DNA from 4 places in the Streptomyces sp. NPDC008317 genome. Region 1 is predicted to be linked to each of the others. Evidence: riboswitches for the same ligand, from Rfam matches in the RefSeq annotation. Region 1 holds a riboswitch; each other region holds the start of a gene.
What was found. Region 1 has a riboswitch for cobalamin ahead of ACFY9V_RS25610 (prenyltransferase/squalene oxidase repeat-containing protein). Riboswitches for the same ligand answer to the same signal wherever they lie in the genome.
Positions count from the first base shown of each region.

Region 2: linked by a shared signal. The riboswitch ahead of ACFY9V_RS05385 (cobalamin biosynthesis protein) and the one ahead of ACFY9V_RS25610 (prenyltransferase/squalene oxidase repeat-containing protein) in region 1 are both predicted to bind cobalamin.
Region 3: linked by a shared signal. The riboswitch ahead of ACFY9V_RS18450 (CbtB-domain containing protein) and the one ahead of ACFY9V_RS25610 (prenyltransferase/squalene oxidase repeat-containing protein) in region 1 are both predicted to bind cobalamin.
Region 4: linked by a shared signal. The riboswitch ahead of ACFY9V_RS15775 (ribonucleoside-diphosphate reductase subunit alpha) and the one ahead of ACFY9V_RS25610 (prenyltransferase/squalene oxidase repeat-containing protein) in region 1 are both predicted to bind cobalamin.

Region 1 is NZ_JBIBFQ010000008.1:208,960-216,617, reverse strand. It holds gene ACFY9V_RS25610 (prenyltransferase/squalene oxidase repeat-containing protein) at 1-3,434, opposite strand, end outside; cobalamin riboswitch at 3,541-3,674, opposite strand; cobalamin riboswitch at 3,725-3,871, shown strand; gene ACFY9V_RS25605 (hypothetical protein) at 3,981-5,417, shown strand; gene ACFY9V_RS25600 (ABC transporter substrate-binding protein) at 5,396-6,340, opposite strand; gene ACFY9V_RS25595 (family 78 glycoside hydrolase catalytic domain) at 6,492-7,658, opposite strand, start outside.
Region 2 is NZ_JBIBFQ010000002.1:53,767-61,424, reverse strand. It holds gene cobN (cobaltochelatase subunit CobN) at 1-1,411, opposite strand, end outside; gene ACFY9V_RS05390 (cobyric acid synthase) at 1,594-3,135, opposite strand; gene ACFY9V_RS05385 (cobalamin biosynthesis protein) at 3,132-4,217, opposite strand; cobalamin riboswitch at 4,377-4,506, opposite strand; gene ACFY9V_RS05380 (hypothetical protein) at 4,622-4,897, opposite strand; gene ACFY9V_RS05375 (inorganic phosphate transporter) at 4,952-6,202, opposite strand; gene ACFY9V_RS05370 (class II aldolase/adducin family protein) at 6,399-7,061, shown strand; gene ACFY9V_RS05365 (prolyl oligopeptidase family serine peptidase) at 7,246-7,658, shown strand, end outside.
Region 3 is NZ_JBIBFQ010000005.1:290,774-298,431, reverse strand. It holds gene ACFY9V_RS18460 ((2Fe-2S)-binding protein) at 1-776, opposite strand, end outside; gene ACFY9V_RS18455 (CbtA family protein) at 781-1,644, opposite strand; gene ACFY9V_RS18450 (CbtB-domain containing protein) at 1,687-1,836, opposite strand; cobalamin riboswitch at 1,939-2,087, opposite strand; gene cobF (precorrin-6A synthase (deacetylating)) at 2,143-2,916, shown strand; gene ACFY9V_RS18440 (cobalt-precorrin-6A reductase) at 2,913-3,740, shown strand; gene ACFY9V_RS18435 (MerR family transcriptional regulator) at 3,649-4,068, opposite strand; gene ACFY9V_RS18430 (alkene reductase) at 4,234-5,307, shown strand; gene ACFY9V_RS18425 (NAD(P)H-binding protein) at 5,319-6,212, opposite strand; gene ACFY9V_RS18420 (TetR family transcriptional regulator) at 6,294-6,947, shown strand; gene ACFY9V_RS18415 (transcriptional repressor) at 6,980-7,390, opposite strand.
Region 4 is NZ_JBIBFQ010000004.1:560,074-567,731, forward strand. It holds gene ACFY9V_RS15765 (helix-turn-helix domain-containing protein) at 1-875, opposite strand, end outside; gene ACFY9V_RS15770 (hypothetical protein) at 965-1,207, shown strand; cobalamin riboswitch at 1,285-1,430, shown strand; gene ACFY9V_RS15775 (ribonucleoside-diphosphate reductase subunit alpha) at 1,641-4,046, shown strand; gene ACFY9V_RS15780 (ribonucleotide-diphosphate reductase subunit beta) at 4,046-5,059, shown strand; gene def (peptide deformylase) at 5,153-5,839, opposite strand; gene ACFY9V_RS15790 (hypothetical protein) at 5,971-6,966, opposite strand; partial or broken gene ACFY9V_RS15795 (HD-GYP domain-containing protein) at 7,159-7,658, opposite strand, start outside.

The sequences.
Region 1 (7,658 bases):
GTCAGCGGGGTGCCCGCGAGTGCCGGGACGGCCTGGGTGCTGGACCGTAGGTCGGAGTCGCCCGCCGCGGCGGTGATCCGGAAGCCGCCGTCCTTGTTCTGGGTGGTGCGCAGGAACTTCTGCCCGTCGCGGGCCTGTTGGGGCCGGATCTTGTCGGTGGCGAGCAGCGCCTGGACGGCGAGCGCGGTGGAGTTGCTGCTGACGCCCGCCGCGCCCTGGTAACCGCCGCTGGACTGCTGGGCCTTGACGAGATACGTACGCGCCTTGGTGACCGCGTCCGCGTGTCCCGGCACCAGGACGAGCGCCTGGAGCGCGTAGCCGGTGGTGTCCACGTCGGAGGCGCAGTCGGCGCCCGGCGCGTCCAGCGTGGAGGAGAAACCGCCGTCCGCGCACTGGAGTTGGAGCAGCCGGTTCACGGCGGCGGCGGGCGGGGTCTGGCCCGCGCGGGCCAGGGCGAGGACGCCGAGGGACTGGGAGACCGTCGAGTACGCCTGGTCGAAGTCGCCGGGGGCGGTGCAGGAACCGTCCTCGGCGGCGGCCGTGCAGACGTGGCCGCTGAGCGTGCCGATCAGGTCGAAGCCGCCGAAGTGCCGCGGGTCCTGGCCCATGACCTGGGCGAGCACCGCGAGTTTGGCGGTGGCGCCGCTGTACGGGCCGGGGTAGGCGGAGGTGCCCGCCGGGTCGGCGTAGTCCGCGACGTGTCCCGCGAGGTAGCCGGTGACCTTGGTCAGCGTCGGGTCCTGGCCGCCGGTGGAGGCGAGCGCGAGGGCGAGGTCGGCGGTCAGACCGTAGTCGGGGCCGTAGGTGCTGGCCAGGTGGTCGCTGCCGTCGAGCTGCTTGACCAGGTACGCGGCCCCTTCGGCCGCCGCCTTCTGGTCCGCGAGGTCGCGCAGCAGGGTGCCGAAGGACGTGCCGACCGCGCCGCCGACGGCCTGCGTGGAGGCGCGTACGTCGGACTGCTTCTGGTCGGTGTCGGAGGCGACCCGGAAGCCGCCGTCCGCGTTCTGCTGCGCGGCCAGGAACGCGCGCGCCTTGGCGATCTGCGCGCGGTACCCCGTGCCGCCCAGGGTGAGGCCCTGGACGGCGAGGGCGGCGGAGTTGACGGAGTCACCGGCCGCGCCCCGGAAGCCGCCGTCGCCGAGCTGCTTGCTCGCGATCCAGGCCGCGCCCTTGGCGACCGCCTTGGCCGCGGCGTCGCCGGGCACCAGGTCGAGGGCCATGATCGCCATCGCCGTGCTGTCCACGTCCTGGTCGCCGGCGGCCGGGATCAGGCTCGGCCAGGCGCCGCTGGAGTCCTGGAGGCTCTCCAGGTACGCGACCGGCCCGGCCGCCTTGGCGGTGTCACCCGCGCGCAGTTGGGCGATGACGCCGAGGGACTGGGAGAACACCGAGGTGGCGTAGGCGTAGTTGTTCCTGGCGGCGCAGCCGCCCGAGGTGTCGGCCGCGGCGCAGACGGTGGCGTCGAGCGCGGCGATCAGGTCGTGGCCGCCGAAGGCGCGCGGGTCGTTGCCGGTGACCTCGGCCGCGACGGCCTCCTTGGCGAGCGAGCCGCCCTGCGCGTAGGAGGTACCGATCAGCGTCCAGTCGTCGATGCCGCGGCCGGAGCCGTCCTTGCCGTGCTGGAGGAAGTCGGTGATCCCTGCGAGGGTGTCGTCGGCGCCGCCGGTCGCGGCCAGCGCGAGCACGCCGTCGACGGTCAGGCCGAAGTCGGCGAAGCCGGTGTTCTGGCCCGCGCCGGACTCGTAGTAGTGGCCGTCCACGAGATTGCCGCGGTTGATGAGGTACGCGACGCCCTTGGCCAGGTCGGGGGTTGCCGCGGCCGGGGTGGTCGGTCCGGTCGTGGGCGGGGTGGTCGGCGCGGTCGTGGGCGGGGTCGTCGGCGCGGTGGTGGGGGGCGTCGTCGGCGGGCTCGTCGGGGTGTCGCCGTAGGTGAGGCTGCCGAGGTCGCTGGAGGTCACGGCGAGGACGGCGGCGGTCGAGGCGTACAGGTCCGGGTCGGTGCCGCCGGAGCCGTCGGAGGCGAAACCGCCGCCGTCGGTCTGCCGGGCGGCGAGCCAGGAGCGGGCGGCGGCGGCGCGGTCGGTCTGCGCCAGTACGGTCAGCGCCTGGGCCGCGGAGGAGGTCGTACCGGTGTCGCCGGAGGACGCCCCCTCGTACGCGAGGTAACCGCCGTCGGCGGACTGCGTCTTGGTGAGGTACGCCCGCGCCTTGTCCAGCACGTCGCCGGTACCGGGCAGGTGCTTGAGGGCGACGACGGCGTCGGCGGTCGAACCGGGATCGGACGTGCAGCGCTCGCCGGGCGAGAGCATCGAGCCGGAGAATCCGCCGTCGGCGCACTGCATCCCGGTGAGCCGGTCGACGGCGGGCCGCGGCACGGTGGCGCCGCCGCGGGCCAGCGCGAGCAGGGCGCGGGCCTGGGTGCCGGGCGAGAAAGCGCCGTGGAAGTCACCGGCCGCGGTGCAGTTGCCGAGGCTTCCGGCCGCCGCGCAGACGTTGTCCGTCAGGTCCTTGAGCAGGTCGTGGCCGCCGAAGGAGGTGGGGTCACCGCCCAGGATCTCGGTGAGCAGCGCCAGGTTGGCCGCCGCGGCCGGGCTCGGCACGGTGACCGTGGAGTCCGGGAGCAGGTAGTCGTCGGCGTGCGCCGTCAGAAAGGCGTCGATCGCGCGGATCGTGGCGTCGGGGCCGCCGGCCGCCGCGAGTGCGATGGCGGTGTTCGCGGTGGCGCCGAAGTCGGTGCCCCAGCCGTCGAAGACGTGGTCGCCGTCGGTGAGTTGCCTCGTCAGCCAGGTGGCCGCGGCCGCCGTGTCGGCCTGTCCGCCGGGACCGGTCGGGGGCGTGGTCGGCGGGGTGGTCGGCGGCGTGGTGGTGTCGTGGGCGCGGACGGAGTCCGGTGTGAACGAGGGACCGCCGGTGCTGCCGCCGATGTCGGTGGGGCCGAACACCCACGCCTCGACCTCGCCGTCCTGCGGGTGGTCGCCGAGCGCGCCGAGCGGGCTGTACGTCCAGGTGTCCTGTCCCGCGGGCGCGATCCAGAACGACCAGTACGCGTTCGCGGGCGGGGTCAGGACGCACGCCTCGTCGGCGGTCGTCGGGTACTGCGTGCCGCTGTCGAAGCCGTCGTTGCCGATCCGGCAGATGAAGCCGGGGCCGTCGTGCACGGTGCCGGTGGTGGTGAATCCGGCGTTGTGCAGCAGATTCATGCCCGTGGTGGGGTGCGCGTCGCAGCCGCGCAGCACCGGGCCGTTCCAGTGCCCGTAGTCCACCGCGACGATCGCCCCCGAGGTGGGTGTGCAGTCGCCGATCGGGTCCGCGCCCGCCGGGGTCGCCACCGAGACCAGTCCGGCCGTGAGGCTGCCGAAGGTCAGCGCCGCCGCGGTGAGCAGGACGACGATGCGCGGCCGTCTGTGACGGCGGCGCGGGACAAGACGAAGCACGGGTGGCCCCCCGGGTCGGCCGACGGGGAGGGCGGGCCGCGGAGGCGAGGCGGCCTGGCGGTTGACGCGGCCGTCCTGTCGTCCGTGCCGTAGTCCTCGACGGCGATCGTGACTTGCTGCTCAGCGCAGGTGATCCGGCTCGCCCGCCTCTCGGAGGGCCTACGGTTGCGGGTCAGCGCCGGACTTGGACCGGCTTCCCCTGGCTGCTGAATCGGAAATACGTTTCATAGCACCACGTCGGCGTGTGCCCCGTCAACGTGGCGGGCAGTTGCCTTCACCACTCCCCCGCGACCCTTACGTCACGCGCGTGCTGCGCTAGCCTCGGCTGGTCGCCGACTGGGGGAATCCGGTGAGAGTCCGGAGCTGACGCGCAACGGTAGGGGCCGCCTTTCGCGGTGGTCCGAGCCCGATCACCCGCTCGGAGACGCAGCACGTGCGGAAGCCTGACCACGCGTTCGGGCGGCGACCGCCTCGGCGCGGGCCGGTCGTGAGGACAGCCGTGTGCCGGGGCGCGAGGCGCCCCCTTCCAAGGAGAGTCCTCCACCCATGACCGTTCCTGTGACCGTGCCCTCCCGCACCGCCCGGCGCCGGGCACTCGCCGTCGCCGTACCGCTGGCGGCCGGAGCCCTGCTGTTCTCCGCGACCGCGCCCGCGCGGGCGACCTCGACCCCGGCGCAGATCGCCACGTCCAAGGCGAACGGCGTCGCCTATCTGAAGTCGCTTCAGGCCGCCGACGGCTCGTACGCGGGCGGCGGTCTGTCCAACGAGTGGGCGTTCAGCGCCTTCGCCGCCGCGGGCACCGCGGCGGCCGACGTCTCTCCCGGCGGCGACACCACGAAGAACGCCAGGACCGTCTACCGGAATCTGCTGGCCACCGCCGCGTGGCCGTCCGCGTCGCCGGTGGTGACGGACTACGAGCGCGGCGCGCTCAACGCGTACGCGGCGGGCATCGATCCGGCCCGCGTCGGCACCGGCCGCAATCTGATCGCGGACATCGCCTCGTACTGGCAGCCCGCCTCGCCCGGCTACTTCGGGCCGCCCGCCAACTTCAACGGCACCGTCTTCGGGCTGCTGGCGCTGGCCGGGGCGAAGACGCAATCGGGCGGGCAGCGCGTGCCGCAGGCCCTGCTCGACGCGTCGGTGGCGGTCGTGCGCGCCAACGAGCACACCGACGGCGGCTGGAACTTCTCGAAGGCAGCGGGCGATCCGACACAGCTCGGCGCCGCGAGCGACATCGACATGACCGGCGCGACCCTGGCGTCGCTGTGCTCGGCCGGGGTGCCCAACACCGACACGGCCGTCGTCGCGGGCAAGAACTTCCTCAAGGGCAAACTCGTCAACGCCACCGGCGCCTTCACCTCGATGTTCGGCGCGAACACCGACTCCAACGGCTGGGCCGTCTCCGGCCTGAACGCCTGCGGATTCAACGCGCAGGGCACGGACTTCACCACCGCGGCGCGCAAGACGCCGGTCGACTTCCTGCTCGCCCAGCAGTTCAGTCCGGGCGGCGGCTTCCGCTACCTGCCCACCGACACGAGCCCGTCGGCGTACGCCTCGATCGACGCGGTCCGCGCGGTCGCGGGCGGCGGCTTCACCGCCACTCCCCCGGCCCCGGTCACTCCCGGCGCGCCCACCTGGGCCGCCACCACCGACTTCACCAGCGGCTCCACCAGCAAGCTCGCGCTCGTCGTGGACAACGGCGGCGGTTCGCTGAAGGTGTGCTCGGTGCCGGTCGCGGCGACCGGTACGTCCACGACGCTCGGTACGGTCCTGGACGCGGCGGCGTCGTCCGCGACGCCCGGCGGCTGCGTCACCGCCGTCACGCCCGCCACCGGCACGGGCACGGTCACGGCGCTCAACGGCACCGTCAACTCCGGTACGGCGACGTGGAAGTCGAGCCTGGACGGCTCGGCGCCGATCGCCGCCTCGCGCGGCACGACCGTCCACCTCGGTGACACGGTCTACCTGCGGTACGGGAGCTGACCGGCTCCCGCCAGCGGGCGCGCTTCCGCGGCGGTGACCGGTTCCGCCGGTTCGACGCCGTGGAGCGCGTGGGCCAGGACTTCGGCGCCGCGCACGACGCGGGGTCCCGGCCGGTTGAAGTAGGCGGGTCCGTCCAGGACCCACACGCGCCCGTCGCGCACGGCGGGCAGGTCGGCCCATGAGGGGTGGCCGGTCAGCAGGCCGGCCTCCTTCAGGGTGCGCTCGGGCGGGAAGCCGCACGGCAGCAGCACGACCGCTTCCGGCGCGGCTTCCCGCAGCGCGGTCCACTCCATGGGCGCGGTGTGCTCGCCCGGTCGCGCGAGCAGGGGTTCGCCGCCCGCGCAGCGGATCTGTTCCGGGACCCAGTGCCCCGCGGGCCACAGCGGGTCCAGCCATTCGATGGCGGCCACCCGCGGCCGGGGGCGGCCCGCCACCCGCTCCCGTACCGCCGCCAGCCGCTCCTCCAGCTCCGCCGTCCTGCGGGCCGCGGCCTCGGGAACGCCCAGCACGTCACCGACCTGGCGCACGCAGGCGAGTACGTCGGGCAGGGTCTTCGGCTCCAGGCTGATCACGCGCGGTCCTTCGCCGTCCAGCACGCGTACGGAGTCGGTGACCGCGCCGTAGGAGACGGCGCAGACCTGGCAGAGGTCCTGTGTGAGGACCACGTCGGGCGCCAACTCGGCGAGCAGCGCGGCGTCCAGGGTGTAGAGGGACGAGCCCCGGTGCGCGGCGCCGCCGACGGCCCGCGAGATCTCCCGGCTGCTGAGCGCGTCCGGGTCGAATTCCGCGCCGGTCACCACCGGTACGTCGGCGACCACCTCCGGCGGCCAGTCGCACTCATGGGTACGGCCCACGAGGGCGTCGCCGAGGCCGAGTTCGACGACGATGTCGGTCGCGGCGGGGAGCAGGGAGACGATGCGCATACGGGGAACGGTAGCCGGGGGGCGGGCGGGGGCTCGCGCGGCCGAGGGGAAGCGGAGGACAGGGACAAGGCCGGGTGCCACGGGTTGATCGTGGCACCCGGCCTTGGTTCAGGGGGATTCAGCGGGGTTCAGGGTCTGCGGCGAGAGGCGTTCAGCCCCGGGGTCCGTGCCCGGCGGAGCCCACGGTCAGCGGTCCGATCGCCAGGCTCGGCCGCCCGCTGGTGCCGTGCACCGCGCCTGCCGGGACCCGGACCGTCACCTCGCCGTTGCCGCGCGGGGTGACGGTGAACGTCCAGGTCGTGCCCGCCGCGCCGACGCCGTTGGCGGTGAGGCCGGTGACGGTGCCGTTGGACACCCGCAGGTCGGCGGCGGTCAGGCCGGTGACCTGCTGGTCGAGGGTGAGCGTCACCGGGATGGGCTTCCCGCGTGTCGCGCTCACCGCCGTGGTGGCCAGCGAGCCGGTGGGCGTGTCGCCGACCCGGTACGCGCCGCCGCACACGCCCGTCAGCAGCGGGTCAGCGGTCACGGCCCGGCTGCCCGAGGTGCTGAGCACATGGCAGCCGACGCTGACGCGCACCGCGAGCCCGCCGTCGTCCTGCCGGGTCGCGGTCCGCGCACGGCCGTCCACGTACACCGTCGTACCCCGGTATCCGTCGGTGACCGGCACGCTCACCGTGGCGACGGAGTTGCCCGGCACCGACACGCCGAGGTCGGTACGGTCGCCGACGCGGTGGAAGGACGCGCCGACCGTGCCCTTGACGGTCGGTGTCGTCACCGAGCCGTACGTCTGGTCGCCCGGCTGCGGACGCACGGTGAAGGTGTCGTAGCCCGGCGTGGACGGCGCGATGCCGTACATGTCGCGCGGGATGACGTACGAGGGGGCGGTGGCCCACGGGTGCGACCACGTCATGTTGCTCTTCTCGGCCGGGTCCCACGCCTCGCCGGTGGCGCCCGCGCCCAGGTCGATCATGTGCAGCCAACTGTTGGTGCCGTGCGAGGTGAGCAGGTCGAGCGCTTCCTGCGCGTGGCCCGCGTTGTACAGCCCCTGGAGCAGGAAGCCCGAGCAGTAGACGCTGCACGCCATGCCGCGCGAGGTGAGGTACGACGCGACCGCGTCGTACTGCTTCCGGCTCACGGGGACGCCGAAGGCGGCGGGGAACGCGGTCGCCTGGACCGCGAAGTGCCCGGTCGGCTTCATGTCGGCGCTGAGCCCGTCGTCGTACGCGCCCTTGCCCGCGTTGTAGAACGCCGAGTTGAGGGTGGTGCGCAGCCGGTCGGCGATCACGGTGAAGTTCGCCGCGTCGGCGCTCTTGCCGAG
Region 2 (7,658 bases), on a different contig from region 1:
CGAAGCCGCGCGGCGGCTGGATCATGATGACGACATTGCCGAACCGCAGGGACGCCAGCACGATGTCGTCGCCGTCGAGGTAGAGGGAGCCCGGCGGCTCGCCCCAGTGCTCCAGCATCCCGGCCCGCAGGTCGGCGTCGAGCGTCGCGAACCACTTCTCGTAGTCGGCCAGCGGCACGCGCGCGGGCGCCGCCGAGAGCTGATCCTCCGTCAGCCACTCCACGTCGTGACCGCCAGCCGCGATCAGCCGGTGGATCAACTCGTCGCCCCCGGAAGGGTATTCACCGGTCACGTATCCCGCCTCGCGCAGCGCGTCCAGCAGCCGTACGGCGGAGGCGGGGGTGTCGAGGCCGACCGCGTTGCCGACCCGGGAGTGCTTGGTCGGGTAGGCGGTGAAGACCAGCGCGAGCCGCTTGTCGGCGTTCGCCTTGTACTTCAGCGCCGCGTGCCGGACCGCGATACCGGCGACCCGCGCCGCCCGCTCCGGATCGGCCGCGTAGACCGGCACGTCGCCCTCGCCGGTCTCCTTGAACGAGAACGGCACGGTGATCAGCCGCCCGTCGAATTCGGGTATCGCCACCTGCATCGCCGCGTCCATCGGCGTCAGCGCCGCGTCCGACCCCAGCCACGCCTCGCGCGACGAGGTCAGGCACAGGCCCTGGAGCACCGGCACGTCCAGGTCCGCCAACGCGCCGATGTCCCACGCCTCGTCGTCCCCGCCCGCCGTCGCCTCGGACGCGACGGTGCCGCCCGCCGCCAGCACGGTCGCCACGATCGCGTCGGCCCGCCCGAGCAGCGCGTACAGCCCCTCGTCGGCGCTGCGCAGCGAACCGCAGTACACCGGAAGGGCGTTGGCGCCCTTCGCCTCGACCGCCGCGCACAGCGTGTCCACGAACGCGGTGTTCCCCGACAGTTCGTGCGCCCGGTAGAAGAGGACGGCGACGGTAGGCAGCGCCTCGTCGTACGCGTACGCGCCGTGCACGCCGTACTCGGGCATCCGGCGCGGCGCCTCGAAGCCCTCGCCGCTCATCAGCACCGTGTCGGACAGGAAGCGGGCCAGCTCCGTCAGATTCTCCGGGCCGCCCTCGACCAGATAGCGCAGCGCCTCCGCGACGACACCCGCGGGGACCGACGACAGCGCCATCAGCTCCGCGTCCGGCACCGACTCGCCGCCCAGCAGCACCGTCGGCACCCCGGAGGCCGCGAGCGCCGCGAGCCCCTCCTCCCAGACCCGTCGGCCGCCGAGCAGCCGGACCACCGCGATGTCCACGCCGTCCAGCAGCGCGGGCAGTTCGGCCGCCGGATCGACGCGGGAGGGGTTGCCGATCCGGTAGGAGACGGCGGACGAGTCGGCGGCGCGGGCCGCCAACAGGTCGGTGTCGGCGGTGGACAGCAGCAGAACGGTGCTCACGTGTGCCCCATCGTCATCGTCACGTCCCGTTCCCCGGCGGGGGAACGGGTGGGTCTGCGGCCGGCCGGCCGCCCCGGAGAAGTCCTTACGGGTGCCGCCCCGGCCGTCGTTCCTGCCGTTGCTCCGGCTGTTGTCCTGGCCGTCGTCCCGGCTGTTGCCCCGGCCGTCGTCCCGGTTGCCCTTCACGGCGCGCCCGGTGGCACGAACGGCAGGTCGGGCGGCGGCCCCTGCTCGATCAGCCGCAGCAGCGCGCCGGTGTCCGCGTGCTCCTCGATCAGATCGCCCAGCCGGTCCAACTGCGCCTCGCGCAGCGCCCCGAAGGACGTGTCGTGCGCCGGGACGAAGCGCCGTCCGGCGGCGGCGGCCACCCGGCGCAGGAACGCCCGGCGGAAACCGTCGCTCTCCAACGAGCCGTGCCAGTGCGTGCCCCACACCGCGCCGACCCGGCAGCCGTCGAGGAACTCCTCGTCACCGCCCAGGACTTCGGCCACCCCGTGGTGGATCTCATAGCCCTCGACGCGCTCCCCGTACGCCGTCCCGACCGGCCTGGCCAGCGTCTTCGCGGCGGCGAAGCGCACCCGGACCGGCAGCAGGCCAAGACCGGGGACGGAGCCCGCCCGCGACTCGACGTCGTCCTCGATGCGGTCGGCCAGCATCTGGAAACCGCCGCAGACACCCAGCACCGGACGCCCCTCGGCGGCCCGCCGTACGACGGCGTCGGCCAGGCCGCGCTCACGCAGCCACTCCAGCGCCCGCACGGTGCCGCGCGTGCCCGGCAGCACCACGAGGTCGGCGTCGGCCAACTCCTCGGCCCGGTCCACGAACCGCACCACCACCCCCGGCTCCGCCGCGAGCGCGTCCACGTCCGTGAAGTTCGACATCAGCGGTACGGCGGCCACCGCGACCCGCAGCAACTCCGCGCCGTGCGGCGGCGCGACCACCGATTCATGGGCGGCGCGCGGCGACACGCTCCCCCGAACTCCGCCCCGGGGGACCCCCAGCCCGTCCTCCTCGTCGATGCCCAGGCCGTGGGCGAACGGCAGCACGCCGAGCGTCGGCCGGCCGGTCAGCTTGTGCAGCATGTCCAGACCCGGCCGGAGCAGCGAGACGTCACCGCGGAATTTGTTGACCAGATAGCCCGCGACCAGCGCCTGGTCCTCGGGCGCGAGCAGCGCCGTCGTCCCGAAGAAGGACGCGAAGACGCCGCCGCGGTCGATGTCGCCTACCACGACCACCGGCAGTCCGGCCGCGCGGGCCACGCCCATGTTCACGATGTCGGTCCTGCGCAGATTGATCTCGGCCGGGCTGCCCGCGCCCTCGCAGATCACCGCGTCGTACCGGCCGCGCAGCTCTTCGAGGCAGCCGGTGACCGTGCCCAGCAGATCGGCCTGCCGTCCGCCGTGGTAGCCGCGCGCGCTCAGTTCGCCCACGGCCTTGCCCAGCACCACGACCTGGCTGCTGCGGTCGCCGCCCGGCTTGAGCAGCACCGGATTCATCAGCGCCGACGGCTCCACGCGGGCGGCCTGCGCCTGCATCGCCTGTGCCCGGCCGATCTCAGCGCCCTCCCGCGTCACGAACGAGTTCAGCGACATGTTCTGCCCCTTGAAGGGGGCCACGCGTATGCCCTGCCGCACCAGCCACCGGCAGATCCCCGCCGTCACCACGGACTTGCCCGCGTCCGAGGTCGTCCCGGCGACCAACAGGCCGCCCCCGAGGGCCGTCACGAGGTCCCCCCGGCGCCGGAGAGGGACCGCGCCCGGCGCGACACCGTCGGACTCCACCCTCGTGCGTCCCGCCGCCGCGGCGGACGTACCCCCACGCCGACGGCACGTCCCCCGAAGGGCCGTTCCCCCGGCCGGCCGTGGCCCGGCGCCGAGCCGCCCCGTATCGCCGCCGTCAGGACGGAGAGCGCCGCCGCGGCGGCCGAGACCCGCCGCGACAGCCGGACGGCCCTCGCGATGTCGGCCGGGGCCGGGGCCGGGTGTTCGGCGCCCAGGACGGCGCGGTGTTCGGTGCGGCCGGCGTAGGAGAGGGTGCCGCCGAGACGCAGGCGCAGGGCGCCGGCGAAGGCGGCTTCCACGGGTCCCGCGTTGGGGCTGGGGTGCGCGGCGGCGTCCCGGCGCCAGACGCGCAGGGCGGTACGCGGCGAGGGCCCGGCGAGGACGGCGAGCGCGGCGGTGAGGCGGGCGCCGGGGTAGCCGACGACGTCGTCCAGCCGCGCGGCGGCCCAGCCGAACCGCAGGTGGCGCGGCGACCGGTGACCGACCATCGCGTCGAGCGTGTTGACGGCGCGGAAGCCGACCAGCCCCGGCACCCCGCCCCACGCGCCCCACACCAGGGCCCCGACGACCGCGTCCGAGGTGTTCTCCGCGACCGACTCGACCACGGCGCGCGCGATCCCCGCCGCGTCCAGGGAATGCGGGTCGCGTCCGCACAGGTGCGGCAGCCGGGCGCGCGCCGCCTCGATGTCCCCGGCGTCGAGCGCGGCGGCGACGGCCCGCGCCTCACGGGCCAGTGACGTCCCGCCCAGCACCGACCAGGTGGCGGCGGCGGTCAGCGCGACGCGGAGCGCGACGGAGGACCGTACGGCCCGGTCGGCCAGCGCGGCGGCACCCACCGCGCCCCCGGCGCACAGCACGGCGTACACCGCCCCACTGCCCCGGTCGTCACGCCACATCCGGCGCTCCAACGCGCCCGCCGCGCGCCCGAACACCGCGACCGGATGGCCGCGACGCGGGTCGCCCGCGACGAGATCGCCGAGAAAGCCGAGTGCGGCGCCGTACGCGAACACGCGATCGGCACGCACCGGTTCAGCCCGCGTCCACGCCGTCCAGGTGAAGTGCCGGACAGGGTGGCGTACTTGTGCGCACCTGCGTGCGGTGGTCCGTGACGAGTCGAGCGCAGCCGGGCATGGCAGAGGTCCTCACTCAGGGTCCGCGCCCTGGTTCGACGTGACCGGCGGTGAGAGTCTCCTGGCTCCCGGATCTACGCACTCCCGGCCTTCCAACCGGATTTCCGGCCGTGACGTACGGGTTGGGAGTGCACTCCCCGGTGACAGTGGCGGGACCGCGCCGGATTCGCACCGGACTTCCTCTCCTGCCGCCGCATGGCCTCCGCAGTCCACCACGTGCGCGCAGGCAGGTCAACTCACCGTTGACCTGGGAAGACGGAGTGTGGCGAGGTCCACATCCGCCGCCGAAACCCGTGAGTTCAGGCCACGATCAGATAGATGCCGTACGAGACCGCCGCGGCGCACACGGCGAAGCAGGCGTAGCCGCCGGTCCGGGCGAGCAGGGCGCCCCCGTGCGAAACGGAGCCGGACCCGGCTGCGGCGGGGGAGCCGGAGCCGGAGCCGGAGTCGGACGCCGGAGCGGAGCCGTGCTTGGTGAGGCCGACGATGCCGAGGGTGAACAGGCCGACCAGGCCCACGGTCGCCACGAGGGTGACGCCGAAGACCGTGCCGAGCGCGTGCCAGTCGATGCTCATGAGGGGGTCCCTGGGTCCTTGAGGTAGAGCGGGGAGGCGCGGGGGAGGGGCAGGTCAGGCCGTGGCGGGTGCGCCGGGAACGGTGTCGGAGGGGGCGCCGGGCGCGACGGTCCCGGCGGGCGGCGGGATGACGGCCGCGATGGCCGCGGTGACCGCGCCCTGCGGCTCGACCGCCGCGTCCGGACCGGCGGCCGGGTCGCCGTCCAGGTCGTTGACGTTGGCGTGCGTGACCGGCTTGCGGCGCGACGCCGTACGGATGACCGCGCACACGGCCAGGCCGAGGACCGCCACGGCGGTGACGCCCCAGGTGCCCTCGTCGGCCAGCAGCGCGGCGCCGGCCGCGACCAGGCCGGCGGCGGGCAGCGTGAGCCCCCACGCGGCGACCATGCGGCCCGCGGTGCTCCAGCGGACCACCGCGCCCTTGCGGCCGAGGCCCGCGCCCATCACGGAGCCGGAGCAGACCTGCGTGGTGGACAGCGCGAAGCCGAGGTGCGAGGAGGCGAGGATGGTGGCCGCGGCGCCGGTCTGGGCGGCGAAGCCCTGCTGCGGCTGGATGTCGGTGATGCCCTTGCCCATCGTGCGGATGATCCGCCAGCCGCCGATGTACGTACCGAGCGCGATGGCGCTGCCCGCCGAGACGATGACCCACAGCGGCGGGTCGGCGTGCGGGGCGACGACGCCGCCGGTGATCAGCGCCAGCGTGATGACGCCCATCGTCTTCTGCGCGTCGTTCGTGCCGTGCGCGAGCGAGACCAGGCCCGCGGAGGCGATCTGGCCCGCCCGGTAGCCCTTGGAGGTGGCCTCGGGGTCGGCGTGGCGGCCGATCCGGTAGGTGAGCCGGGTGGCGAGCGTGGCGGCGAGACCGGCCACGATCGGCGCGGCGACGGCCGGGATGAGCACCTTCATGACGACCGCCTCGCCGTGCACACCGTGGGTGCCGACCGAGACGAGGGTGGCGCCGATGAGGCCGCCGAACAGGGCGTGCGAGGAACTGGACGGGAGTCCGGCCAGCCAGGTGAGCAGATTCCAGACGATCGCGCCGACGAGCCCGGCGAAGATCACTTCCGGTCTGATGCCGGAGGACTCGTCGATGATGCCGCCGGAGATGGTCTTGGCGACCTCCACCGAGAGGAAGGCGCCGACGAGGTTGAGCACGGCGGACATGGCCACCGCCGTCTTTGGCTTGAGTGCGCCGGTCGAGATGGTGGTGGCCATCGCGTTGGCGGTGTCGTGGAAACCGTTCGTGAAGTCGAACACGAGTGCGGTGACGATCACGATTCCGATCAGGAGCGTGATGTGTTCCATGTACCCAGGCATTCGTTTGATCGGACAGTGGCGAGGCGACCGTACGGAGAGCGGATGAACGGAAGATGAACTGACGGCGGCTTTGTGGTGCCGGAGCGGTCGGGCGGCCTCAGTCAGTATCAAGCCGATCCGGCCGATCGGACCCCTCGGGGAGGCGATCCGCGCCCGCCGGGGGCCGGGCGGTGATAATGCCCGTGTGCAGGACTCCTTGGAGAAGGCTTGGTCGGACGTGGTGGACACCGCCCGGCGCACGGTCGCCGACGGGCTGGTGGTCGGCACCTCGGGCAATGTCTCGGCCCGCGTCGGCGATCTCGTGCTGGTCACCCCGACCGGCGTCCCCTACGACCGGCTCGGCCCGGCGGACGCCGTAGTGGTGGATCTCACGGGCCGCCGCCTCATGGGGGAGCTGCGGCCGACCAGCGAACTGCCCATGCACCTGGCCGTCTACCGCGCCACCGACGCCCGCGCGATCGTGCACACCCACGCCGCGCACGCCACCGCCGTCTCCACCCTCGTCGACAAGCTGCCCGTCATCCACTACATGGCGGCGGCCCTCGGCGGCCAGGTCAGGGTCGCGGACTACGCCACCTACGGCAGTGAGAGGCTGGCCACCGCCGTCCTCAAGGCGCTCCGCGACCGCACCGGCTGCCTGATGCGCAACCACGGCACCCTCGTGTACGCCGACACCCTCGACAAGGCGTACGACAACACCGCCCAGCTGGAGTGGATGTGCCGCGTCTGGCTGCTGGCCGGATCGGCCAACGGCCACGAGCCCCGTACGCTCCCCGGCCGCGAGCTGGCCAAAGTCGCGGAAAAGCTGCGCGGCTACGGGCAGGGCGCGCCGGAGCCCGCCGACTAGACGACTCGGGCCGCCGCTTCTCCACCGTCTCCACACACGCTTCTCCACACACGCTTCTCCCCGCGCCCGCCGCGCCCGGCCGCCCCGCACCCGCCGTCCGCCCCCCGTACGCCACTCGCCCCTACGTCACCCGGCCGCCGCCGTCGCCTGGCCGCTTTCGGCCGACGCGTTCACACTGGAAGAGATGCGTACCCGAACCGCGGTGGCCATGGCAGCCACCACCGTGCTGGGTGCCGGAACGGCCGCGCTGGCGGCCGGCCGGTACGGATCCCGCTTCGCCCTGAGGCCGTCGCTGAGAGGCCCGGTGCCCGAGGGCGACGTGACGCTGCACAGCGTGACCGCGGACCAGGTGGTGCTCACCCGCACCCTGTCCTCGGCCCGCCCCGGCGTCTGGGGCCTGACCGGCGACGATCTGCACGCCGCCGTCGGCGACGTGCTCGACCTGACCCCGTACTCGGTGACCCGGCGGCTGCTGAGCGTCCAGCACGGCGCCCTCACCCCCGGCGCCCGGGTCCGGCTGACCCCGCAGGCGTGCGCGGGCGACCCCGGCAGCGCCCTCGGCCTGGACCACACCGAGGTCCTGCTGCGCGGCGAACT
Region 3 (7,658 bases), on a different contig from region 1:
CAGAGGCCGCCCGCGCCCCCCGGCGCGGCCCGGTAGATCAGGCAGCAACTGCGCCGGCGGAAAGGCGCGCCCGGTGCGCCCGTACGCGCCCCCGTGCTCGTACCGCGCAGCGGCGGCCGGTCCAGCAGCAGGGCGGCCAGCGACCGTACGCGCCCGGCGTCGGCGGGGCGCGCCGCGGCGAGCATCCCGGCGGCGCCGTTCAGCGCGGAGGCGCTGTTGCCCCACAGGATGTGCGGGGACACCTTGAAGGGCGCGAAGGCGTCGGCCAGTTCGCGCACCGGCCCGTCGAGCAGATGGCGGGCGAGGGCGGCGGCCAGGGCCTCCCCTCCCGCGGGCGCGCCGGGAGCCGTGTCCTGGCCGGTGTCCTGAGGCGTGTGCGGCAGCGACAGCGGGAAGGGGCCGCCCAGGACCGGCTGCCAGCGCAGATCGGCGAGCCGCAGGCCCGGCGCGACCTCGCCGCGCAGGACCGCGAGGGCCAGCGTCGGCGACAGCACCCGGGCGACCAGGCCGAGGTGGGCCACGGACGCGGCGACCCGCGGTTCCACGGCCCCCGCCTCCCGGCCGCCTGCCGCCGCGAGATACCGCCTGACGCCCGCCACCCGGTGGCCGAGCGCGGGTCCGCCGTCGGCCAGCTCGGCCATCGAACGCCAGGGAGCGCCGGTATCGGAACCGGCGCGGTGCCCCTCGGCGGCGAAGAACGGGCCGAGGGCCGCGAGATCCGCCGTCCGGGACGCCTCGGCGGGCGGCTCGGACGGCGGCGGCGCGTCGTCGTTCATCGGTTCACGCGCTGACCGGGTCCGTCCTGCCGGTCTGCGCGGCGGGGGCGGTGCGCGAGGCGAGCACCCGCTCGGCCAGGGGGCCGAAGGCCAGCCCGATCACCGTCCACAGCAGGAGCTGCGCGGCCACCGAGTAGAAGCGGAAGGAGAACAGCACATCGGCGGGGAATCCCGGATAGACGATCCGGCCCTTGTCGTCGGTGAGCGGCAGCGGCGTCTCCGTCGCGTGGTTGCCGAAATTCTCCTTGTTGTACGCCAGGTGGCCCAGTTGCGGCAGCAGCGCCATCACCACGCCGATCGCGACGACGAAGGCGGCACCGGCGAGCAGGGTCGCGTTCCAGTTCCCGAACCGGGCCTGGAGCCTTCTGCCGAGCAGTGCCGCGCCGACCAGAAAGGCCAGCGAACACACGACCATCACCAGATAGAGCCCGGTGCGGTCCTTGATGGTGTCCTCGTGCCCGATGGCGGGCGGATTCGCCGGGTACTTGAGGAACGGCACCAGGTAGATGCCGAGGAATCCGCCGCCCGCGACCAGCAGCGCGAGATTGCGCGCCCGCAGATTGCCGACGCGTCCCAGGCAGACCGCGTAGGCGACCGCGAAGAGCGCGCCCATGGCCATGCCGAAGAAGATCATGCCGACGCCGATGCCCACGTCCGCCTGGACGGTGCGGCTGAACAGCTCGTGCCCCGCGTGCTCCATCGGCAGCCCGGCGGCTTTGTCGAGCGCGGCCTGCGCGTCGTCCCTGCCGCTCTCGTAGTCGATCGCTTTACTGATGTCCGGCTCCGCGAAGATCCGCGCGAAGAGGAATGCGAGCAGCCCTGCGACGGCGCCGACGACTATGCCGCGCAGGATGAGTTTCTTTTCCATGTCGAATTGTCCGTCTGTTCTGTCGGCTCCGTCGGCGCGAACTCAGTGGCAGGGGAAACCGAGGAAGTGCCGGGCGTCGTGGACGAACTCGTGGATGTGGGTGTCCTTGCCGAAGACGCTGACCGCGCCCTGGTCGACACCGATGAAGTAGTAGACGGCGAAAGCCAGGATCGCGGTGCCTACCAGCCACATCACGGCCTTCGAGACCGGCAGGACAACCGGTGTGGCGGTGGTGGTGGGAGCGGACACAGAGCTCACGGGTGGGCCTCCTTCAGGGATTCGGCGTCCCTCGATCGAATGGGGCGTTGTGACGGCGGAGTATCTGACTCACCGGCCACCTCCTCGATGACCGGCTACACAGTGGCGCGACCGTGCTGGATTTTCACCAGCTTCCTCACGCCATCACGTAATTGAGCGTAGGGGCTGTCGAACAGGCACGTCAATCGGGCCTGCGACGTTGTGACATACGCCCCTGACCGCTGTGCGAGACTCCGGACCGTGAAACAGATCTTCGTCATCGGTATCGGGGCGGGCGACCCGGACCAGCTCACCCTCCAGGCCGTGCGGGCGATCGGCCGCACCGAGGTGTTCTTCCTGCTCGACAAGGGCGAGGAGAAGGCCGATCTGGTCGCGCTGCGCGAGGAGATCCTGCGGCGGCACGCCGTACGGCCGCACCGCGTGGTCGTCGCGCGCGACCCGGAGCGCGACCGGGAACGGACAACTCCCGGCTACGCGAACGCGGTTGACGACTGGCGACGGCGCCGCGCCGACATCTACGAGCGGCTGATCGCCGGGGAACTGCCGGACGACGGCTGCGGGGCGTTCCTCGTCTGGGGCGATCCGGCCCTGTACGACAGCACGTTGGGCATCCTCGAAGAGGTGCACGGCCGGGGGAGGGCCGCGTTCGAGTGGACGGTCGTGCCCGGCGTCAGCAGCGTCTCGTCGCTGGCCGCCAAGCACCGCACGGGCCTCAACCAGGTCGGGCGGCCGGTGCAGATCACCACCGGGCGCAGGCTCGCCGACGGCGGGCTGCCGGACGGGGTGGACGACGTGGTGGTGATGCTGGACGCCCACCAGACCTTCGGACGTTTCACCGGCCAGGGGCTGGAGATCTACTGGGGCGCGTATCTCGGCACGCCCGACGAGATCCTGCTGTCCGGACCGCTGGACGACGCCCTCGCGCAACGGATCAGCGACGTACGGGCGCGGGCCAGGGCGCGCAAGGGCTGGATCATGGACACCTATCTGCTGCGGCGCGGCGTCCCCAAGTGACCTCGCCCGGCGCGGAGTCGAGGCATGTGCTGATCCTCGGCGGTACGGGGGAGGCCCGGCGGCTCGCGGAGCTGCTCGCGGCCGATCCGGGGTTGGTGACGACGAGTTCGCTGGCCGGGCGGGTCGCGGAGCCCCTGCTGCCGGACGGCCGGGTCAGGATCGGCGGCTTCGGGGGCGCGGACGGGCTGGCCCGCTGGCTGCGCGAGGAACGGGTGGACGCGGTGGTCGACGCCACGCATCCCTTCGCCGCCGTCATCAGCGCCCACGCGGCCGAGGCGGCCCGCGCCGTACGCCTGCCGCTGCTCGTGCTGCGCCGGCCGGGCTGGGCGGCCGGTCCCGGCGACCGCTGGCACTGGGCCGACTCCGTCGCGGACGCGGCGGCCCTGCTGCCGGGCCTCGGGAGCCGCCCCTTCCTGACCACGGGGCGCGGCGACCTCGCGGCCTTCGCCGCGGCGCCCGCCTCGTTCCTGCTGGCACGCTCGGTCGACCCACCGGACCCGCCGCTTCCCCCGCACGTCCATGTCCTGCTGGCCCGCGGCCCGTTCACAGTGGAGTCCGAACGGGCGCTGCTGCGCCAGCACCGGATCGACGTCCTGGTCACCAAGGACAGCGGCGGCTCCGCGACCGCCCCCAAACTCACGGCGGCCCGTGAGGCGGGCATCCCCGTCCTGATCGTCCGCCGCCCGCCCCCGCCGGAGTCCGTCCCCGTCGTCGCGACCCCCGCGGAGGCCGTCAGCCTGCTGCGTGCCCCACGCAGGACCTGGCCGCCTCCATGGGGGTGGCCGTCCCCGCGAGGACCTGGTCACGGTGGGTCCGCGCCGTGACCATCAGGGCGTCGAGGGTGTCGCGGGTGCGGACGAGGTCGTCGATATGGGCCGAGAGGCGGTCGCGCTCCAGGGCCATCCGGTCGAGGGCGGCGTCGGAGTTCTCCTCGCTGGGGGAGTCGACGCAGGGGAGCAGTTCGGCGATGGTGCGGCTGGACAGGCCCGCCGCGTAGAGGCGCTGGATGAAGGCGACGCGCTCGACCTCCTCGTCCGTGTAGTGCCGCTGCCCGCTGCCGCTGCGCACGCTGGTGAGCAGCCCCTGCTCCTCGTAGTAGCGCACGGACCGCACGCTGACCCCGGCTCGCGCCGCGAGTTCCCCGATCCGCACGATGTCCTCCCGGCTGTTCCCACCGCCCGGGCGGTGGCTCCCGGGCGGGCTATGGTCTGCGTCACAGAGCTTGCCTCTGACGTCAATGTCAGGTTTTAGCGTAGCAGTCGCGTCCGGGCGACCGGGCGATACGGAAGTGACGCGCTACGCATGAAGGAGCCCGACGTGACGAACCTCTTCACCAGCTACCGGCTCGGCGGTCTGACCCTGCCCAACCGGCTGGTCATGGCCCCGATGACCCGGGTCAGGGCCGCGGCGGGCGGGCTGGCGACACCGTCGATGGCGGCCTATTACGCCCAGCGGGCGACCGCCGGGCTGATCGTCAGCGAGGGTGTGCAGCCGAGCGCGATCGGGCAGTCCAACCCGGGCACGCCGGGGCTGCACACCGACGAGCAGACCGCCGCGTGGCGTCCGGTGACCGACGCCGTGCACGCCAGCGGCGGCCGGATCTTCGCCCAGCTCATGCACGGCGGCCGGGTCTCGCACCCCGACACCATCGGGACGCTGCCGGTCGGGCCCTCGGCCGTCGCCGCCGTGGGAGAGGTGTTCACCCCGACCGGCCCGCAGCCCGCCCCGACGCCCCGCGCCCTGGAGACCGCCGAGATCCCCGAGCACGCGCGGTCGTACGGCGACGCCGCCCGCCGCGCGGTCGACGCCGGGTTCGACGGGGTGGAACTGCACGGCGCCAACGGCTATCTGATCTCGCAGTTCCTCTCGTCCAACGCCAACCTGCGCACCGACGGGTACGGCGGCTCGGTCGTGAACCGGATCCGCTTCGCCGTCGAGGCGGTCGCCGCCACCGTCGAGGCCGTCGGCGCGGACCGCACCGGCATCCGGCTCTCGCCGGGCGCCACCTTCTGGGGCGTTCGGGAGGACGACGTACCGGAGCTGTACGCGGCGCTGCTCACCGAACTGGCGGCGCTCTCACCGGCGTACGTCCACCTGGAGGCGACCGCCGACGAGGAGGCGCTGACCGCTCTGCGCCGGGCGTGGCCCGGCACCCTCATCATGAACCCCGTGCTGCCGATGGGCCCCAAGCAGACGGGCCGGGATGACGCCGACCACTGGCTCGCGCTGGGCGCCGACCTGATCAGCTTCGGCCGCGGCTTCATCGCCAACCCCGACCTGGTCGAGCGGCTGCGCGTCGGCCTGCCGCTGGCCCCTGTTGACGAGGCCACGTACTACCAGGGCGGCGACGCGGGCTATCTCACGTACTCCTCCCACCAGTACGCGGCCTGAGACCTCGTCGGTCAGGCGGCCTCGACCACGGGCCTGAGGACGTCCTCGCACCACTGCCGGAGCGTGGTGGGGGTGTCGACGGCGTGCTGCGGAGTGCGGGTGATCCCGTTGTCGAGGCCGCCGTCCTTGGCGATCGCCATGTCCAGCATGCCCTGGGCGATGGCCTCGGACATGCCCGCGCCGAGGAACCGCTCCTTGAACGGCCCCGCCGGGACCTGCTGGTAGCGGACCGGGAAGCCGAGGACGTCGGCGATCACGGCGGCCGTGTCATTCTGCGACAGGTCCTCGGGGCCGAGCAGCGGTACGTCCTCCCGGCCGCTCCACGAGGGGTCGAGCAGCAGGCGGGCGGCGACGGCGGCGATGTCGCGGGTGGCCACCGTGGGCATCGCGCGGTCGGGGGAGAGCGCGTTGAAGAACACGCCCTGCTCCTTGATCACTTGGGTCTGGCGGAGCAGATTGTCCATGAAGCTGGGCAGATTCAGGGACCGGAAGGCCGCGCCGGTCTCCGCGAGCCGGTCGTCCAGGGCCAGCGTAGCCGTCACATGCCCGGCCCGGTCCGCGTAGGCGGTGCCGCGGCCCAGGGAGCTGACGCTGACGACGTGCTTGACGCCGTAGGCGCGGATCGCCTCGACGGCGGGCCGGGCGAAGTCGGAGTACACCTCGTCTAGGGTGGCCGCGTGGGGGTTGGGCGGCGGCAGCCAGAACAGCGCGTCGGCGCCGTCGAGGGCGCGGGCCACGGCCTCGGGGTCGCCGTGCGAGCCCTGGACCACCTCCGCGCGCTCGCGGACGCCGGCGCTCAGCCGGGCGGGGTCGCGGACGACGACGCGGACCGGCTCGTCGGCGGCGAGAACGCGGTCGACCACCTGGTGTCCGATATTTCCGGTAGGTGCGGTGATGACGATCATGAGTTCACTCCAGCGGCATGGGAAAAGGTCGCTCGAACAAGTAAACTCTACCGTACCGTTTACTTTTGAGGATGCAAACCGATGACCCAAGAAGGCGGGCCGCGACAGCGCGGGGAGCAGCGACGGGGCGAGGAGTTGCGGCGCCACATCCTGTTCATGGCCAAGGACGTGTTTCTCGAGGCCGGGTACGAGCGCGCCTCGATGGACGCCGTCGCCGCCCGCGCCGGGACGTCCAAGCGGTCGCTGTACGCGCACTTCGAGAACAAGGAGAAGCTGTTCCTCGCCGTCCTCGGACTCGTCCGCGAGCTCTACCTCGGCAGGCTGCGGACACCCGACGCGTACTCCGCGGACCCCGCGGAAGCCGTCACCCTGTTCTGCGGGCGGTTCCTCCAGCTCATGACGTGGGAGTCGCAGGTGCGCACCTGCCGGCTGAGCATCGCCGCCGCCGCGTGGCTGCCCGCCAGTTCCCGCGCGTACTTCGACGCCATGTTCGCCACCACCCACGAACGGCTGGCCGCGTATCTCGTCGAGCACTACGGCATGGGACCCGAGGACGGCGCCGCCCTCGCCGAGGACCTGCTCGGCCGCACCGTGCTGCCGCGCGTCTTCCGCACCCTGCTCAACGTCGAGGACGCGACCACCGGCATGCCGGAGGACGACGCGCTCGCCGCGAGCGTCGACCTGCCCGCCATCCGCCGGGTGGTCGCGACGGCGCTGCCCGCCGCCGAGGACTGACGGCTACCGGCGTCCGCGCTGAGGCCCGCTTCTCACGCGCAGGACGGGCACACGCCCCGGTAGGTGACCTCGAACGCCGAGACGCTGAAACCGAAGCGCTCCTCGGGCGGCAGGTCGGCCAGCGGGTCGCCGGTCGGGTGGACGTCCCGGATCGTGCCGCAGCGCGAGCACACCAGGTGCTGGTGGGCGTGGTGCGCGTTCGGGTCGTACCGCTTGGCGCGGCCGTCGGTGGAGACCTCGATGACCTCGCCGAGCGCGACCATCTCGCCCAGGGTGTTGTAGACGGTGGCCCGCGAGATCTCCGGCAGCCGCCCGGCCGCGCGGGCGTGCACCTCGTCGGCCGTCAGGTGGACGTGGTCGCCGTCGAGAACCTCGGCGACGACGCGGCGCTGGGAGGTCATCCGCCAGCCGCGTCCGCGCAGCCGCTCCAGCAGGTCACTCATGTCGGTTCACCTATTCAGGTTCGGCGGGATGCCCGAAGTTTACTCATGGGCGTCCGGAGTCTGATGGGATATGAGCTTGGCCCGCTTCTTGACTTGGACACAGTCCATCGTAGGATCGGTTCCGGCGATAACCAAGGGACAGGAAGCCCCCAGTAGGGCAGGAGACGGAGACGTGACGGGACCACCGCCGTGAAGTCGCGCGGCGTCGGCCTGAGGGTGGGGACCGCCCGCGTCACGGCCACCGCCCGCCCGACCGTGTCCGATGACC
Region 4 (7,658 bases), on a different contig from region 1:
GCGTTCCCGAACCCCGCGCGGAGCGCGACGGCGTCCATGGTGTGGTCGGTGGCCTCCAGCAACTCCCGTGCCAGCAGCACCCGTTGACCCAGCAGCCAGCGGTACGGGGTGGTGCCGGTCTCCTGCTGGAAGCGGCGGGCGAAGGTGCGCGGCGACATGTGGGCGCGGGCGGCCAGCTCCTCGACGGTCACCTCGCGGTCCAGGTGCCGTTCCATCCAGGACAGCACCCCGGCCACGGTGTCGCTCTGCCCGCGCGGCAGCGGCCGGTCCACGTACTGCGCCTGGCCGCCCTCGCGGTGCGGCGGCACCACCATGCGGCGGGCGATGCCGTTGGCGACGGCGCTGCCCTGCTCCTTGCGCACCAGGTGCAGGCAGGCGTCGATGCCGGAGGCCGTACCGGCCGAGGTGATCACCCCCGCGTCGTCCACGTACAGCACGTCCGACTCGACCTTGATCTGCGGGTACCGGCTCGCGAGGCGTTCCGCGTGCCGCCAGTGCGTGGCGCAGCGCCGGTCGTCGAGCATGCCGGAGGCGGCCAGCACGAAGACGCCCGAGCACACGCTGAGCACCGTCGCGCCGCGCTCCACGGCCCGGTTGAGCGCCGTGAGCACCTGCGGCGGGAAGTCCCGGTCGATGTACGAGTCCCCGGCCGGTACGGCGATCAGGTCCGCCTCGTCCAGCCGGTCCATGTCGCAGGAGGCCGACAGCTCGAACCCGGCGTGCGTGCGCAGCGTCGGGCCCTCGCCGGAGATCACCGCGAAGTCGTACACGGGCAGCCCGTCCTCGCTGCGGTCGAGGCCGAACACCTCGCAGATCACCCCGAGTTCGAAGGGGTGGACACCGTCGAGCAGTACCGCGGCCACGTTCTTCAGCATGCTCCCGAGGATGCCACTTGGCAGGATGTCGCGGTAGTACGGCGGTCCTGCCACTGTTCGCGGGTAAGCGGCGCGAGCACGATTGACCCATGACCGTTCTCCTGGACATCGCAGCCCTCTCCGCCCTCCTCCTCATCCTCTCCTTCGTCCCCGTCCTGGGCCTGCGCGCCGAGGCCAGGATCACCCGCCAGATCCGCGCGGCCGACGCCGCCCGCGAGGCCGAGGCGACACGCCGGGCGCACGCGAGACGCGCCGCGCGCGCGGACCGCGAACCGGACCGCGAACCAGGCCGCGAACCGGCCCTCACAGCGGTCGCGGCCCCGCGGATCTGAGGGCGCCGGAGGGAATAAAATCCCCTCCGGCGCTTGCGCGCCGACCTCGGCGACCCGCCCTCACGACACAACATCTGGGCTTCCACGCGAACCGCGGCACTACATGTATGCTCAACTTCGCTGTCGAGCAGGGGAAGCCGGTGCGAATCCGGCGCTGCCCCGCAACGGTGAGCGGGCGTACGCCCGCACAGCCCGAGGACCTGCCGCCAGCGCGCCCGTAGCGCCCACAAGCGACGGGCGCAGTTGTGTCCGGGCCTCGCGGATTGGGCCGGCGGACGCGTCGCGGCACGCCCATGCCTGAGCAGGGGTGCGCCTCCGCACGCGTACCCGCTCCTCCCGCCTGGCCGTCGCCGCGTTCGAGGGAGAGAGCACCACCGTGACCATCGCGCCCGCAGACCCCGCTTCAGCCGAACTCCGCACCGTCGCCCCCCGGATTCCCTCGGCTCCCCCCTCCGGACCTCTCCCCGGACCTCCCGCCGGTCCCGACGAGGGCCCGGGCGCGGACCTGCTGCGTACGCTGGTGCGGCTCACCGCCGACCTGACCGACACCGACCCCGGCCGGGTCGCCGCCGCCGCGCTGCGCGGCCGTAACGCCGCCTCCGACGCGGCCGAGATGCACAGCCTGGCCACCGAGGCGGCGGCCGGCCTGATCTCCGAGGACCCGGCGTACTCGCGGCTGGCCGCCCGGCTGCTGACCTCGACCATCGCCGAAGAGGCCGCGGGCCAGGGCGCGGTGTCGTTCTCCGCGTCCGTCTCGGTCGGGCACCGCGAGGGCCTGATCGCCGACCGCACGGCCGCCTTCGTGGCCCTGCACAAGCCCCGGCTCGACGCGCTGGTGGACGAGGCGCTGGCAGCCGGCGCGGACGACCGCTTCGGCTACTTCGGCCTGCGCACCCTGCACAGCCGCTACCTGCTGCGGCACCCCATCACCCGTCAGGTGATCGAGACCCCGCAGCACTTCATGCTCCGCGTGGCCTGCGGTCTCGCCGAGGACGACTCGGTGCGCGCCGCCGAGGAAGTCGCCTCGCTCTACCGGCTGATGAGCGCGCTGGACTACCTGCCCAGCTCCCCCACCCTGTTCAACTCCGGCACCCGGCACCCGCAGATGTCCTCCTGCTACCTGCTGGACTCGCCGCTGGACGAGCTGGACTCGATCTACGACCGCTACCACCAGGTGGCGCGGCTGTCGAAGCACGCGGGCGGGATCGGCCTGTCCTACTCCCGGATCCGCTCGCGCGGTTCGCTGATCCGCGGCACCAACGGCCACTCCAACGGCATCGTGCCGTTCCTGAAGACGCTGGACGCGTCGGTGGCCGCGGTCAACCAGGGCGGCCGTCGCAAGGGCGCCGCGGCGGTCTACCTGGAGACCTGGCACTCCGACATCGAGGAGTTCCTCGAACTGCGCGACAACACCGGTGAGGACGCGCGCCGCACCCACAATCTGAACCTGGCGCACTGGATCCCGGACGAGTTCATGCGCCGCGTGGAGACCGACGCCGACTGGTCGCTGTTCTCGCCGTCCGACGTGCCGGAGCTGGTCGACCTGTGGGGCGACGACTTCGACGCCGCGTACCGCAGGGCCGAGGCCAAGGGCCTGGCGCAGCGCACGATCCCGGCGCGCGAGCTGTACGGCCGGATGATGCGGACCCTCGCGCAGACCGGCAACGGCTGGATCACCTTCAAGGACGCCTCGAACCGTACGGCCAACCAGACGGCGGAGCCCGGCCGTACCGTGCACTCCTCGAATCTGTGCACCGAGATCCTTGAGGTCACCGACGACGGCGAGACCGCGGTCTGCAACCTGGGTTCGGTGAACCTGGGCGCCTTCGCCACCCCGGGGGGCGGCGCGGGCGGCGAGATGGACTGGGAGCGGCTCGACGAGACCGTCAGGACCGCGGTGACCTTCCTCGACCGGGTCGTGGACATCAACTTCTACCCGACCGAGCAGGCGGGCCGCTCCAACGCCAAGTGGCGCCCGGTGGGCCTGGGCGTGATGGGTCTTCAGGACGTCTTCTTCAAGCTGCGGCTGCCCTTCGACTCGGCCGCGGCGCGCGAGCTGTCCACCCGGATCGCCGAGCGGATCATGCTCGCCGCGTACGAGGCGTCCTGCGACCTCGCCGAGCGGCAGGGCCCGCTGCCCGCCTGGGACAAGACCCGTACCGCCCGCGGTGTGCTGCACCCCGACCACTACGCGACCGAGCTGAACTGGCCGGAGCGCTGGACGGCGCTGCGCGCCCGGATCGCGGCCACCGGCATGCGCAATTCGCTGCTGCTGGCCATCGCGCCGACCGCGACCATCGCGTCCATCGCCGGTGTCTACGAGTGCATCGAGCCGCAGGTCTCCAACCTCTTCAAGCGCGAGACGCTGTCGGGTGAGTTCCTCCAGGTCAACTCGTACCTGGTCGCCGACCTCAAGCGGCTCGGCGTGTGGGACGCGCAGTCCCGCGAGGCGCTGCGCGAGGCCAACGGCTCGGTGAACGGCTTCAGTTGGATTCCGGCCGAGATCCGTGAGCTGTACCGCACGGCGTGGGAGATCCCGCAGCGCGGCCTGATCGACATGGCGGCGGCGCGTACGCCGTTCCTCGACCAGAGCCAGTCGCTGAACCTGTTCCTGGAGACGCCCACCATCGGCAAGCTCAGCTCGATGTACGCGTACGCCTGGAAGCAGGGCCTGAAGACGACGTACTACCTGCGGTCCCGGCCCGCGACCCGGATCGCCCGCGCGGCCCGCGCCCAGCAGCAGACGGCCGCCACCCCCGTCCCCGTACCGGTGATCGCCGACGCCGACGCGATCGCCTGCTCCCTTGAGAACCCCGAGTCCTGCGAGGCCTGCCAGTAATGACGTCCACCGACAAGAATCTGCTCGACCCGGGCTTCGAGCTGACCCTGCGTCCGATGCGCTACCCGGACTTCTACGAGCGCTACCGCGACGCGATCAAGAACACCTGGACCGTGGAGGAGGTCGACCTCCACTCCGACGTGTCCGACCTCGCCAAGCTCAGCCCCGCCGAGCAGCACATGATCGGCCGCCTGGTCGCGTTCTTCGCGACCGGTGACTCGATCGTCTCCAACAACCTGGTGCTCACGCTCTACAAGCACATCAACTCCCCCGAGGCGCGGCTGTACCTGTCCCGCCAGCTCTTCGAGGAGGCCGTGCACGTCCAGTTCTATCTGACGCTGCTCGACACCTACCTGCCCGATCCCGAGGACCGCGCGGCGGCCTTCGACGCGGTCGAGGAGATCCCCTCGATCCGCGAGAAGGCGCAGTTCTGCTTCCGCTGGATGGACTCGGTCGAGAAGATCGACCGCCTGGAGTCCAAGGCCGACCGCCGCCGCTTCCTGCTCAACCTGATCTGCTTCGCCGCGTGCATCGAGGGCCTGTTCTTCTACGGCGCCTTCGCGTACGTCTACTGGTTCCGCTCGCGCGGCCTGCTGCACGGGCTCGCGACCGGCACCAACTGGGTGTTCCGCGACGAGACCATGCACATGAGCTTCGCCTTCGACGTGGTCGACACCGTCCGCAAGGAGGAGCCGGACCTCTTCGACGAGCAGTTGCGGCAGCAGGTCACCGACATGCTGCGCGAAGCCGTCGAGGCCGAGCTCCAGTTCGGCCGCGACCTGTGCGGCGACGGCCTGCCCGGCATGAACACCGAGTCCATGCGCGCCTACCTGGAGTGCGTCGCCGACCAGCGCCTCGCCCGCCTCGGCTTCCCCCCGGTCTACGGCTCGGAGAACCCCTTCTCCTTCATGGAGTTGCAGGGCGTCCAGGAGCTGACGAACTTCTTCGAGCGCCGCCCGTCCGCCTACCAGGTCGCGGTCGAGGGCAGCTTCGCCCTGGACGAGGACTTCTAGACCCCGGGTTGGAACGGTCAACGGCGAAAGGGGCGGCGGAAGGCGATGAGCCTTCCGCCGCCCCTTTCCCGTCGGGCGGGCGCGCGGGGCGGGTCAGTCGTTGGGGACCGTCTCGAACTTCGGGGTGGCCTCGGCCATTTGCTTCATGACGTCTTTGCGGTCGCGCTTGGAGAGACGGTCGATGTAGAGGCGGCCGTAGAGGTGATCGGTCTCGTGCTGGAGGCAGCGGGCGAAGTAGCCGCTGCCGTGGACGACGATCGGCTCGCCCTTGGCGTTCTGGCCGCGCACCACCGCGTAGTCGGGGCGGGCCAGTTCCATGTAGGCGCCGGGGACGGACAGGCAGCCCTCGTTGGAGTCGTCCAGGCGGCGCCGGTCGGCGGGCAGTTCGTCCAGTGCGGGGTTGCAGACGACGCCGACGTGCCGGTTGTCGTCGTCGTCCGGGCAGTCGTAGACGAAGACCTTGAGGTCGACGCCGATCTGGTTGGCGGCCAGGCCCACGCCCTCGGCGGCGCGCTGGCTGGCGAACATGTCGGCGATCAGCGCGTCCAGGTCGTCGTCGAAGGACGTGACGTCCTTGCACTCCCGGTGCAGCACCGGGTTGCCGACCACGGTGATCGGGCGGACGGTGCCGCGCTCGCGGTACGCCAGTTCGCGCGCCTGCGCGTCGGTCACGTCGTCGAGGAAGCCTTCGGTGGCCGCGTCGTGGCTGTGCGCGTGGTCGTGGTCATGCCCGTGGTGGTGCTGGTGACCGTGGCCGTGCTCGGTGTGCTGCTGGGACATCTGCGCCGTACGCCTTCCGCGAACCCGTAAACGAACCCCCCTAGGGTACGGGCCCGCGCACGACGGTGTTCCCCACACCTCGTGGTTCGTCGCACCTCGCCGTTCGGGGCACGGGGTTCAGGGCGTGCGGTTCAGCAGACCTCTTCGAGGTCCCGCCAGTCCCGGGTGTCCGGGCTGTCGGCGACCCAGCCGTCGAGCAGGCCGCGGACCAGGGACGCGGGGGCGGCGATCCCGCACTCGCGCTCCGGCGACCAGCGCACACCCGCGCTGTGGTGGCTGAGGTGGCCGGGGTGACCGGGCTCACCGTGGTCGTGCGGGTCGCGCGTGGCCATCGAGCCGTCGTCGGTGGGCATCCGGCTCTCCGAACAGGTGCGGCACAGCAGCCGGACGGACGACGACCAGTCCTCGGCCGCGTATCCGGCCTCCGCCGCCAGCCGCTCCAGCGCGTCGCGGTCGGCGGCCGTGTCCGCTTCGAGGAGCACCAGCCAGGTCGGCACCGGGGACGGCGCCCACAGCTCGATCTCGTCGAAGACGGGGTAGACCGCGCCGCCCGCGGTGTCGGCGGTGGCGCGCTCGCCGTGCGGGACGCCGTCGTGCAGCACGACCTCGCCCCAGCGGCGCCCGGACGACGGCAGCGGGATGGAGAGCACCTCGACCCGCGCCGGGTCGAGCCTGCGGCCCCACACGACCTCGGCCTCGCCCTCGGGCGACAGCCGTACGGCGGCGCTGCCCAGCGGCAGCCGTACCGACTCCTCGCCGTTGTGACTCGCGGTGCCCGCGGGCATCCGCAGGCCGTACGCCTGCCAGGCGCGGCGGGCCAGCGGCCAGTCCTGCACGGCGGTGGCGGCGATGCCCAGGTTCCACCAGTCGGGGGAGCCGACCGGGCGGTCGAGCAGCGCCACCGCGCGCAGCCCGGCGATCCGGGCCTGCGCCCAGTCGTGCCGGAACTTGTGCAGCAGCGCGAGGTTGTACCAGGACTCCGACAGCCACGGCTCCAGATCGGCGGCTCGGGTCAGCAGCGCTCCGGCGTCCTCGTAACGGCCGTCGCCGATCAGCGAGAACGCCCGGTCAGTGGCCTGCCGCCACGTGGGCGACGGCCGGTGCCGCACTCTTCCGAAGATGTTCAACGTCGTTACCCGCCTGCCCGCTCAGCCGATCACTGCCAGGACGTCGCCTTCCCGCACCACTACGATCGCGTCCCCCCGTACGACTCCAACCTTGCACATTTTGGCCGTTGTCTCAGCCCGGCCGTCGCCCCCGTCCCCCGGGGCCGGCGACCCGGTCCGTGCGGTCCGCGGCTCCCCGGTGAGCGCGCTTCCTCACTCGACACCCTTGCCACTCCCGTGGGCATCCAACCATGCCCAGGTGGGGCGCCGTGCGAGCACCCTGGTGAGTGCCGCCACCACCTGCGGATCGTACTCACGTGCGGTCGCCAACCGCAGCCGCTCGACCGCCGCGAGCCGGTGGCCGAGGGCCGCGCCCGGCTCCCCCGTCAGGTCCTCGTAGGCGTTGACGGCCCGGACGATCCGGCCCGCCAACGGCTGTTCCCGGTACGGGTGCGCCTGCCGCTCCACGATCAGCGCCACCTCGGCCGGGGCGCCGGTCTGCCGCACCACCTCGCCGCCGAGCGCGGCGATGGCGCGCTGCCGCTCGCCGTCCAGCGGCTCCGTCGCCCCGCGCGGCACCGGGTCGACCAGCGAGAGCTGGCCGATGTCGTGCATCAGCGCCGCGTACTCCAGCAGCATCAGGTGGCGGGCGGGCAGGCCCAGCTCCCTGCCGACCGCGGTCGCCAGCTCGCTCACCCGCCGCGCGTGCCCCT